Regions from separate parts of the Phytohabitans kaempferiae genome, predicted to be linked through region 2. Evidence: riboswitches for the same ligand, from Rfam matches in the RefSeq annotation. Region 2 holds a riboswitch; each other region holds the start of a gene.

Region 1 (3,264 bases), on a different contig from region 2:
CGGGCGGATACGTGCTGACGGTGCCGGCCGAGGCGGTCGACGTGCACCGCTTCCGTACGCTCCTGCGCGCCGCCCGGTCGGCCGAGGGCGCGGCCGAGCTCGACCTGCTGGAGCGCGCGCTCGCCTGCTGGCACGGCGACCCGCTCCAGGACGTGGGCTCCGAGGCGCTGGTCGCCGAGCACGCGCCAGGGCTGAGCGAGGAGTGGTACGCCGCGACCGAGCGCCGCCTCGACCTGCTGCTGGCCGCCGGGCGCCACGCCGACCTGGTGCCGCTGCTGCGCGACCTGACCGCACAGCAGCCGCTGCGCGAGTCGCTGTGGTGCCGGCTGATGGTGGCGCTGTACCGCTCCGGCCGGCAGGCGGAGGCGCTGGAGGCGTACCGCTGCGTGCGCGACCTGCTGGTGGAGCAGCTCGGCATCGTGCCGGGCCCGGAGCTGGCGGCCGCCCACCGCGCGGTGCTCACGCACGACCCGGCGGTGGCGGCACCGGCCACGGCCACGCGGCGGAGGCGACCGGCGGTGCGACCGCGCGTACGCCGGCTGGTCCGGCTGCGCTTCTAGGGCCCGTTTCCCAGGGGCATGGCCGGCCCGCGGCGGGCCCAGACGCCTCGGCTCGGCCGACCCTCGATGAAACAGCCCTCGGCGCTGACCGGCGCTTTTGCCGCCATCATCCGGCGATAGGGCAGATTCGGTATAGCGAAGAGCATTGAAAGATTTCCCTAAATGGATAGCGTGCGGTCGGGGTCACCCCCCAACACGACGTCCAGGAGGTCAACCAATGCTCCTCAGAAGACTGTCGGCCGCGGTGCTCGGTGCCGTCGCGGTCGCCTCGGTCCATGCCGTCAGCGCGGTGCCGGCGAGTGCGGCGCCACCGGCGTCGCACTCGTACGCCGCCAGCCAGACCGCCACCGAGCCGGACGGCGGCATGGTCCCGCTGATCGTCAACGGCCGGCCGGCGTCGGAGAACTACTCGTTCCTGGTGTACACCTCCGGGTGCACCGGGTCGCTGATCAAGGCGAACTGGGTGGTCACGGCCAAGCACTGCCCCACGCCGTCGTCGGTGCGGGTCGGTAGCGTCAACCGCGGCAGCGGCGGGACGGTGGTCTCCGTGACCGGTGCGGTCAACCACCCCCGGATCGACGTCAAGCTGCTGCGGCTGGGCAGCTCGGTGAGCCAGGCGCCGGCGCCCATCCCGACGACCTCCGGGGCTGTCGGCACCGCGACCCGGATCATCGGCTGGGGCCAGACCTGCCCGACCCGCGGCTGCGGCTCGGCGCCGGTCCTGGCCACCGAGCTCGACACGTCGATCGTGACGGACAGCCGGTGCCTCGGCATCGACGGCCCGTACGAGATCTGCACGAACAACACCAACGGCAACTCCGGCGCCTGCTACGGCGACTCCGGCGGCCCGCAGGTCCGGATGATCAGCGGCCGGTGGAACCTCATCGGCGCCACCAGCCGGTCCGGCAACGGCAGCGCGGTCTGCGCCACCGGCCCGTCGATCTACGGTGACCTGTCTTCGATCCGCTCGTGGATCAACACGCAGGTGGGCGGCCTGCCCGCCTGAGGCTCGGCCGGCGGCGGGGCGAGCCGGTGCCCGCCCCGCCGCCGAAAGCGCCGTCGGAGCGCGGGCCGAGCCTCCTCCATTGTGGAGGACGACGGTGGGGGCTTAGGTTACCCAAAGTCGTTGTGTGGTAACGCTTTTTCTGGCGTGGTTGAGGTGACCGGAGGTATCTGGTCCGGTATGCTGACCGCCGGTCATGCGCTCCGGCAACGGGCCGGGGCGGCCTGACCGCCGCCAAATCGCCACTTCGGCGAGCCGGGGAACCACGCGCCTCGGGGTGAATCCGCATCGCGGTAGGGATCGCTTCCGTCCCGAACCCGTCAGCTAACCTGGCCGGCGGCCGACGGAGGGATGGTATGACGGCAGCCTTACGCCGTTTGTGCGCGTTCGCGATGGCGGTGGTCGCCGGTGCGGTGTTGTTCGTGACCGCACCGTCCGGCGCGCAGGCGGCGCCGGCGGATCCGACCCCGGCGGAAGACGGGCCGGCGCTGCTCAGCGAGGTGCTGACCGCGACCGGCAAGCGATACGCGCAGGCCAAGGCCGCGCTCGACAAGTCGCGCAACCGCCAGCTCCAGCTCAGTCTCGAGCTGCGCCAGGCGGAGGACCGGCTCGAAGAGCTGGCGCCGCAGATCGGCGAGCTGGCCGCCGCCTCCTACCGCACCGGCAAGCTCACCGCCGTGTCCGCGCTGCTCAACACCGCCTCCCGCGACGAGTTCATGGCGCGGGCGACCGTGCTCACCGAGCTCAACATGGTCAACGACCGGAAGGTCGCCGAGCTCACCGCCGCGCGGGAGAAGGCAGCCAGGGCGAAGGCCGCGCTCGACGCGGAGGTCGCCGAGGAGCGCAAGCAGCTCGCCGTCATCGCCCGCCAGAAGTCCGAGGCGGACAAGGCGCTGGCGCTCGTCGGCGGCACCAAGCTCACCGGCGGCTTCGTCGCCGCCACCTCGCCCGTCGCCAAGGCCGCGCCCCGAAACTCGGACGGCTCCTGGCCGGACGAGTCGTGCAGCATCAACGACCCGACCACCTCCGGCTGCATCACGCCACGCACGCTCAACGCGTACAACGAGGCGCGCAAGGCCGGGTTCCGCCGCTTCGTCGGCTGCTACCGCCCCGGCGGGCCGTTCGAGCATCCCAAGGGGCGCGCCTGCGACTGGTCGCTGCTCAACAGCGGCTTCGCCAACGCCCGCACCGACGACCAGCGGCTGTACGGCAACAACCTCACCGCGTTCCTGGTCCGCAACGCCGAGCGGCTCGGCATCCTCTACGTGATCTGGTACCGGCAGATCTGGTTCCCGGTGACCGGCTGGTCGACCTACACCGGTCCGCAGGACCACAAAGATCACGTACACATGTCGATGGTCTGATCCCGCGCCCGCCACCTGCGGCGCTGTTTCCCGGTGGCGGTGGGACCGTAGATTGTCGGCGTGTCTGCCGATGCGTACCGGCTCGGAGTCGACTTCGGAACCTCGTCGACCGTCGCGGTCCTGAGCCGTCCCGGCGTGCCGGCCGAGCCGGTCCTGTTCGACGGCTCGCCGCTGCTGCCCTCCGCCGTGTGCGCCGACGCGAGCGGCGCGCTGCTGGCCGGCCGGGACGCGCTCCAGGCCGCGCTGGCCACGCCGGAGCGGTTCGAGCCGCACCCCAAGCGGCGGATCGACGAGGGCACCGTCTTCCTCGGCGCCGACGTGCCGGTGGTCGACCTGC
Region 2 (3,264 bases):
AGCGAGGAGAAGGTCAAGGCGGAGTACCGGGAGTGGCTCGACCTGGCCCAGCGGCGCGGGCACAACGCGGTCTTCGTGCACGTACGGCCGGCGGGCGACGCGTTCTGGCAGTCCGACTACGCGCCCTGGTCGTACTACATGACCGGACGGCGGGACGGGCAGGGGCCGGGGTGGGACCCGATGGCCTTCATGATCGACGAGGCACACGCCCGCAACCTGGAGTTTCACGCCTGGTTCAACCCGTACAAGGCGAGCCAGTCCGGCGTCTTCGCCGAGCTGCCGCCCAACCATCCGCTGCGCGCCCATCCCGACTGGGCGGTCACCTACCCGGCGAAGGGCAAGGGCAGCCGCCTCTACTACAACCCGGGCATCCCGGAGGCGCGCAAGTTCGTGGAAGACTCGATCCTCGACGCGGTCAACCGGTACGACATCGACGGCGTGCACTTCGACGACTTCTTCTACCCGTACCCCCAGGGGAGCGAAGACTTCGCCGACGAGGCCACGTTCAGGGCGCAGGGCCGGGGCATCGCCAACAAGGCCGACTGGCGGCGAGACAACGTCAACCTGCTGGTCCGCGAGACCAACGAGCGGATCAAGGCGGCCAAGCCGTGGGTGAAGTTCGGCATCAGCCCGTTCGGCATCTGGCGCAACGCGTCGACCGACCCGCTCGGCTCCCCCACGCGCGGGTTGCAGAGCTACGACGCGATCTACGCGGACACTCGCCGGTGGGTACAGGAGCGGTGGGTCGACTACATCGTGCCGCAGTTGTACTGGCACATCGGCTTCGCGATCGCCGACTACGCCAAGCTGCTGCCGTGGTGGTCGGAGCTGGTCGCCAACAGTCCGGTGCAGCTTTACGTAGGCCAGGCCGACTATCGCATCGGGCAGAAGGGCGCGTGGGCCAATCCCGCGGAACTCGACCGGCAGTTGGCGCTCAACCGCAAGTACCGGGTCACCGGCAGCGTGCACTTCAGCGCCCGCCAGGTGAAGGCCGACCGGCTCGGCGCGGTATCACGGTACGCGGAGGCCCACTACCGCGAGCCCGCCCTGGTGCCGGCAATGTCACACCTGCCCGGCGAGCGCCCGCCCGCGCCGGAGGTCGAGGCGGACCGCGTCGACGAGGGCGTGCGGCTGCGCTGGGAGGGCGACGCGACGAGCTACGCGGTGTACCGGCTGGACGGCGACACGGCCCGCCTGGTCGCCACGACACGCGGCGCGACCTGGGTCGACACCACGAAGGGCGAGGGCGCGCAAACCTACTGCGTGACGGCCCTTGATCGACTGTGGAACGAGGGAAGCCCGAGCGAACCACGCGTCGTGAGTTAGACACGCATCGCTATCAATTACTGAACGTCGTTGTCCGATAACGCTTTCGATGGTTTTTCCCTGGTCAGAGCGTTGCCGGAGTCCACTGTCGATCCGGTAAGCTGTCCGGCGGTTTGTCGCGCGGCGACGCCCCCACGGCGTCGGGCGACAGCCACCGCCTAATCGCCCGCCCGGGCGAGTCGGGGAACCAGGTTTTCTGGGGTGAATCCGCAACCGCGGTAGGGGTCCTTCCGTCCCGAACCCGTCAGCTAACCCGGCCGGCGGTCCGATGGGAGGATTGCGTATGACGGCACCTGTACGTCGCCGGCGCTGGTCGCTGGCCGTAGCCTTGGCCGCCGCGGCGGCCGTGTTGTTGTCCGGGGTGGCCTTCGTGCCCAGTGGAGCGGCGGCAGCGCCAAAGCCCACGCCCGGCGATGAGGGGGGTACGCCGCTGCTGCGGGACGTACTGGAATCAAGCAGCCGGGGCTACGTCGAGGCGCAGAACGCGGTCACGAAGTCGCGCAACCGGCAGCTTCAGCTCACTCTCGAGCTGCGCAAGGCCGAAGAGAAGATCAAGTTGATGGAGCCCGAGATCGAGCTCGTGGCCATCACCTCCTACCGCAACGGTCGCATCGGGCCGATGAGCATGCTGCTCAACAGCGCCTCCCCGGACGACTTCCTGCGGCGGGCCGTCAACCTCGATCTGCTCGCCGCCCGCGACAACGCGAAGCTGGGCGAGCTCAACGCCGCCCTTGAGCAGGCGCGGCGGGCCAAGGCGGCGATCGACGCCGAGCTGAAGGAAGAGCAGAAGCAGCTCGCCATCATGGCCAAGCAGAAGTCCGAGGCGGAGAAGGCGCTGAAGCTTGTCGGTGGGAAGGCGACCGGCGGCTTCGTGAGCGCCACGTCGCCGGTGGCCAGGCCCGCGCCGCGCAACAGCAACGGCTCCTTCTCCTCGCAGAGCTGCTCGGCCGACGATCCCACCACCGGACGCTGTATCACGCCGCGCACGCTGCACATGCTCAAGGAGACGCAGCGGCTGGGCTTCAAGCGGTTCGTCAACTGCTTCCGGCCGGGCGGGCCGTACGAGCATCCGAAGGGTCGCGCCTGCGACTTCTCCTCCGAGCAAAACGGCTTTGGTGGCGACGCGACCGGCAACGACAAGCTCTACGGCAACAACCTCGCCGCGTTCCTCGTCCGCAACGCCGACGCCCTCGGCGTGATGTACGTGATCTGGTACCGGCAGTTCTGGTCGCCCGCCACCGGCTGGAAGTCGTACAGCGGCGCCAATGGTGACCCGTCCAGCGACCACACCAACCACGTACACATATCCATGCTCTGAGCGCCCGTACCTGTTGAAAAGGAAAGCCCCGCGCGGGTCGCGCGGGGCTTCGCCTTTCTAGCTACTCACTGGTCGGGCATCCGGCGGGCGGGAGCCCGGCCGAAGGGCTGGCGCGGCGGCGGGCCCACCGGTGCCAGCGCGGGGATCGCCAGGGTCAGCGGCGTGTCGCTCGTGACCGTGACATGCTCGCCGTGGTGCACGAGGTCGAGCTTGGCGCCCTCCCCGCCGTTGCGCAGGGAGTACGTCACCTCGCTTGGCTGCACGTCGACCCGGAGCCGGAGCCCACGCCACAGCATGGAGAACTCCATCCGGTTGATCCGGCTGGGCAGCCGCGGCGCGAACGACAGGCTGCCGCCGTGGTCGCGCATGCCGCCGAGCCCCGCCACCACGGCGAGCCAGGCGCCGGCGAGCGCGGCGATGTGCAAGCCCTCGCGGGTGTTGTTGTGGATGTCGTGCAGGTCCATCAGGGCGGCTTCGCCGAGGTAGTCGTGGGCCAGCTCGAGGTGGCCCACCTCCGCGGCGATGACCGCCTGCGTGCACGTCGAGAGCGACGAGTCACGCACCGTGCGCTGCTCGTAGTAGGCGAAGTTGCGCGCCTTCTGCTCCGGCGTGAACGCGTC
Region 3 (3,264 bases), on a different contig from region 2:
AGCAGCAGTCGGATGTTGCGGCCGTCGCGCGCCACTTGGGCGTAGCGGCCGGCGACCGAGGCGACCGTGGAGAGGCGGGAGACCGCGTCGGTCGGGCGCACCCCGAACTGGGCGGCGACCGCCAGCGCGGTGGCCGCGTTGCCGAGGTTGACCCGGCCGGGGAGCTGGAGCGAGATCTTGTGCCAGGCGCCGCGCGGATCGACCACGCCGTCGTCCTCCACCACCCACTGAGGTACGGGACGGCGCAGCGAGCAGCCGGTGCACCACCACTGGTCGGCCTGGCGCTCGATCGGCGAGCCGCACTCGGGACAAACCCACGAGTCGTCATGCCACCGCTGGCCCGCGCTAAACCAGGTGACGGCCGGCGAACCGGAGGCGGCCCAGACCACCATCGGGTCGTCGGCGTTGGCGACCACGTACACACCGGGGTGCTCGGCGAGCGTGGTGCGCCACATCTGGGCCATCATCGCGACCTCTTTGGCCCGGTCGAGCTGGTCGCGCGAGAGGTTGAGGAGCGCCACCACGCGCGGCTCGGTGGCGACCAGCACCTTCGGCAGGTAGTGCTCGTCGACCTCGAGCACCGCGTACGGCGTCTGGCCGGCCTTGGCGAGCGCCGAGGTGTGGCCGGTCGGCATGTTGGCACCGAAGCCGTTGGTGGCGACCGGACCGAGCACGCCCACCGCCGCGGCGGCGAGGCGGGTCGTGGTGGTCTTGCCGTTGGTGCCAGAGATCAGCGCGATCGCGCGCCCCGCGGCCAGGTGGGCGAGGAGGTCGGGGTCGATCTTCAGGCCGATCCAGCCGCCGATGACCGAGCCGTCGCCGCGCCCAGCCGCCCGTGACAGGGCGGCCGCAGTGCGGGAGACCGAGCTGGCGACCTTGGCCCGGAGGGGCATCTTGCCGTCCGTCACGGAGGCGAGGTTACCAACGCCGACTGGATCTCCACTGACCGAGCGAAGCAGGGGACCGCCGAAATCGCCCTGCTAGCGCCTCGGCCGGCGAGGGGCGTCGCGGCGGCGTCGGTACGGCGCGATGTGTGTGGGGATACTCACGGTGACCGATCCACGCAGCGTGATTCCTGGTACGACGCAGCGTCGCGACAATTGGGACGCTGCCCTTAACGACCACTCATTCGTCGGCGTGCCAAATTCGCTCCGCAAGATCGCGGTAACCCTGCGTCGATCAGGGCATCCGCTACAAAGTTTGAGCCGGGTCATCGCCCGGCCGCACCGCCGGGACACGCCGAGCCCTGCCCACCCGTCCGGTGCGTACCCCTGGAGGAACGCAACGGCACTGCGGGCAGGGACGGGGGACCCAGGATCGTGGTCCCGACCCCGCCGGGGATACCCGGCCGGGTGAGGCCTTGGGGTGAAGCCGCCACGGCGGCCGGGCAATCCTTCCCGCCCGAACCCGACAGCTCACCTCGCAGGCGTGCCGGAGGGACATCGACCGTGCACGAACTCCGTTCGGGTCGGCACAGGCTGCCCGCGAAACGCCGAGCCGGCCGGCTCGCGCTCGCCGTCGGGATCTGCGTGTGCGCCGGCCAGCTCATGGCCGGCCCGGCACACGCCGAAGCCACGCCCGCGCCGACCACCAGCACCGCCACCGCGCCGGCCGCCGCGTCGGTCACGCCGAAGGTGGCGCTCCAGCCAAGCACCACGCGCCTGCCGTGGGGCTCGACGCTCATGATCACCGCCACGATCACCGACCCGAGCACCGGCAAGGGCGTGTGGGGCGGCTCCGTCCAGTTTCAGGTATGGAAGGGGAAGTGGGTCAGCACCGGGACCCGCCCCGTGTACTCCACCGGCAAGTCCATCCTCTCCATCCGCCCGTTCGAGGCGCGGATGTACCGGGCCGTGTACAGCGGGCGCGGGCCGTACAAGGGTCTGACCACCGGGGAGATCCGGGTCGACATCGTCCCCAGCCGGGCGAAGGTGCTCGCCGAGGCGCAGAAGCACGTGGGCAAGCCCTACCGCTTCGGCGCCGCCGGGCCGTCCGCCTTCGACTGCTCCGGCTACACCAAGTACGTGTACCGGGTCGCCACCGGCAAGGTGCTCCCGCACAAGGCGAACGACCAGCAGCGTGTCGGCACCGGCGTGGCCAAGAACAAGGTGCTCCCCGGCGACCTGATCGTGATCCGCTCCGGCTCGTACGGCACGCACGTGGGCATCTACGCCGGCGGCGGCTACATGTACGACTCGCCGCGCCCGGGCGTGCGGGTCGGCAAGCACAAGATCTGGTCCTCCAACTACGTGGTGCGCCGGCTGGCCTGACCCCGCGCCTCTGCCCTCCACTTTCCTCCCCACCCCCCATAGCAACCCCCGTCCCCCCAACGATCCAGGGCAAGCCCGTCCGGGTTTGCCCTGGATCGTTTTTTGGCCCGGTAGGTGGCACCAGCTTGTCGCCATCCAGACCCTCCACCGCGCTCCACCGCATTTGACGTGCGGTTTTGTCAAGGGGGTCACCCCAGTAACGCTGCGATTCCGGTTGCGAGTGGAGGGAAGTGGAGTACAGTGGGGCGCAGTGGCAGGGTTACTCACCGGAGGGACCCGCCGGCCCCGGGGGATAGCGGCTCCGCGAAAGCCGCGAAAGGCGAGGGGGTGGGCCGATGTTTCTCGGCACCCATACCCCCCGCCTGGACGAAAAGGGCCGGTTGATCCTTCCGGCGAAGTTTCGGGACGAGCTGGCGGGAGGTGTCGTGATCACCAAAGGGCAGGAGCGCTGCCTCTACGTCTTCCCGACGCCGGAGTTCCAGCGGATCGCGAGCCAGTTGCGCGAGACGCCGATGACGCACAAGGCGGCTCGGGCCTACAGCCGGGTGTTCTTCGCGAGTGCCCACGACGAGGTGCCCGACAAGCAGGGCCGGGTGACGATCCCGGGCCACCTGCGGGAGTACGCCGGGCTGAGCCGTGAACTCGTCGTGATCGGGGCGAGCACCAGGGTTGAGATCTGGGACAAGCAAGCGTGGGACACCTACCTCGCGGAGAGCGAAGACGACTTCGCCGGCATCGAGGAGGGGGTGCTGCCCGGAGGACTGTAAGGGCTGGCGGACGCCGTACTGCGAGATCTCCAGCCGCTCCTGCTCCTGACATCTCTTCCCCGATGCCAGGCGCGTCCCGGCCTCCCCGCGAAGGAGGCTCACGGAAGGGCGGATGGGGATCTGGCAGTACGGCGCACGGTTCTTCAGGCTCCGGGCGCAGGTGCACACGGGCGGGTCACTGGGGGTCGAGATGGGGGAGCTGCGCGGTACGCACGTACCGGTGCTGC

The links. Region 2 has a riboswitch for cyclic di-AMP ahead of ACFFIA_RS03285 (coiled-coil domain-containing protein). Riboswitches for the same ligand answer to the same signal wherever they lie in the genome.
Region 1: it holds a riboswitch for cyclic di-AMP, as region 2 does, so the genes downstream of both, ACFFIA_RS00205 (coiled-coil domain-containing protein) here and ACFFIA_RS03285 (coiled-coil domain-containing protein) in region 2, are expected to answer to the same signal.
Region 3: it holds a riboswitch for cyclic di-AMP, as region 2 does, so the genes downstream of both, ACFFIA_RS14275 (C40 family peptidase) here and ACFFIA_RS03285 (coiled-coil domain-containing protein) in region 2, are expected to answer to the same signal.

What each region holds. Positions count from the first base shown of each region.
Region 1 covers NZ_JBHLUH010000001.1:37,909-41,172, forward strand. The annotation lists gene ACFFIA_RS00195 (AfsR/SARP family transcriptional regulator) at 1-560, shown strand, start outside; gene ACFFIA_RS00200 (S1 family peptidase) at 778-1,566, shown strand; cyclic di-AMP (ydaO/yuaA leader) riboswitch at 1,786-1,917, shown strand; gene ACFFIA_RS00205 (coiled-coil domain-containing protein) at 1,920-2,927, shown strand; gene ACFFIA_RS00210 (Hsp70 family protein) at 2,988-3,264, shown strand, end outside.
Region 2 covers NZ_JBHLUH010000004.1:449,319-452,582, forward strand. The annotation lists gene ACFFIA_RS03280 (glycoside hydrolase family 10-like protein) at 1-1,326, shown strand, start outside; cyclic di-AMP (ydaO/yuaA leader) riboswitch at 1,472-1,606, shown strand; gene ACFFIA_RS03285 (coiled-coil domain-containing protein) at 1,610-2,644, shown strand; gene ACFFIA_RS03290 (glycoside hydrolase family 65 protein) at 2,710-3,264, opposite strand, start outside.
Region 3 covers NZ_JBHLUH010000021.1:56,318-59,581, forward strand. The annotation lists gene ACFFIA_RS14270 (MurT ligase domain-containing protein) at 1-893, opposite strand, end outside; cyclic di-AMP (ydaO/yuaA leader) riboswitch at 1,304-1,423, shown strand; gene ACFFIA_RS14275 (C40 family peptidase) at 1,449-2,270, shown strand; gene mraZ (division/cell wall cluster transcriptional repressor MraZ) at 2,606-3,037, shown strand; partial or broken gene rsmH (16S rRNA (cytosine(1402)-N(4))-methyltransferase RsmH) at 3,228-3,264, shown strand, end outside.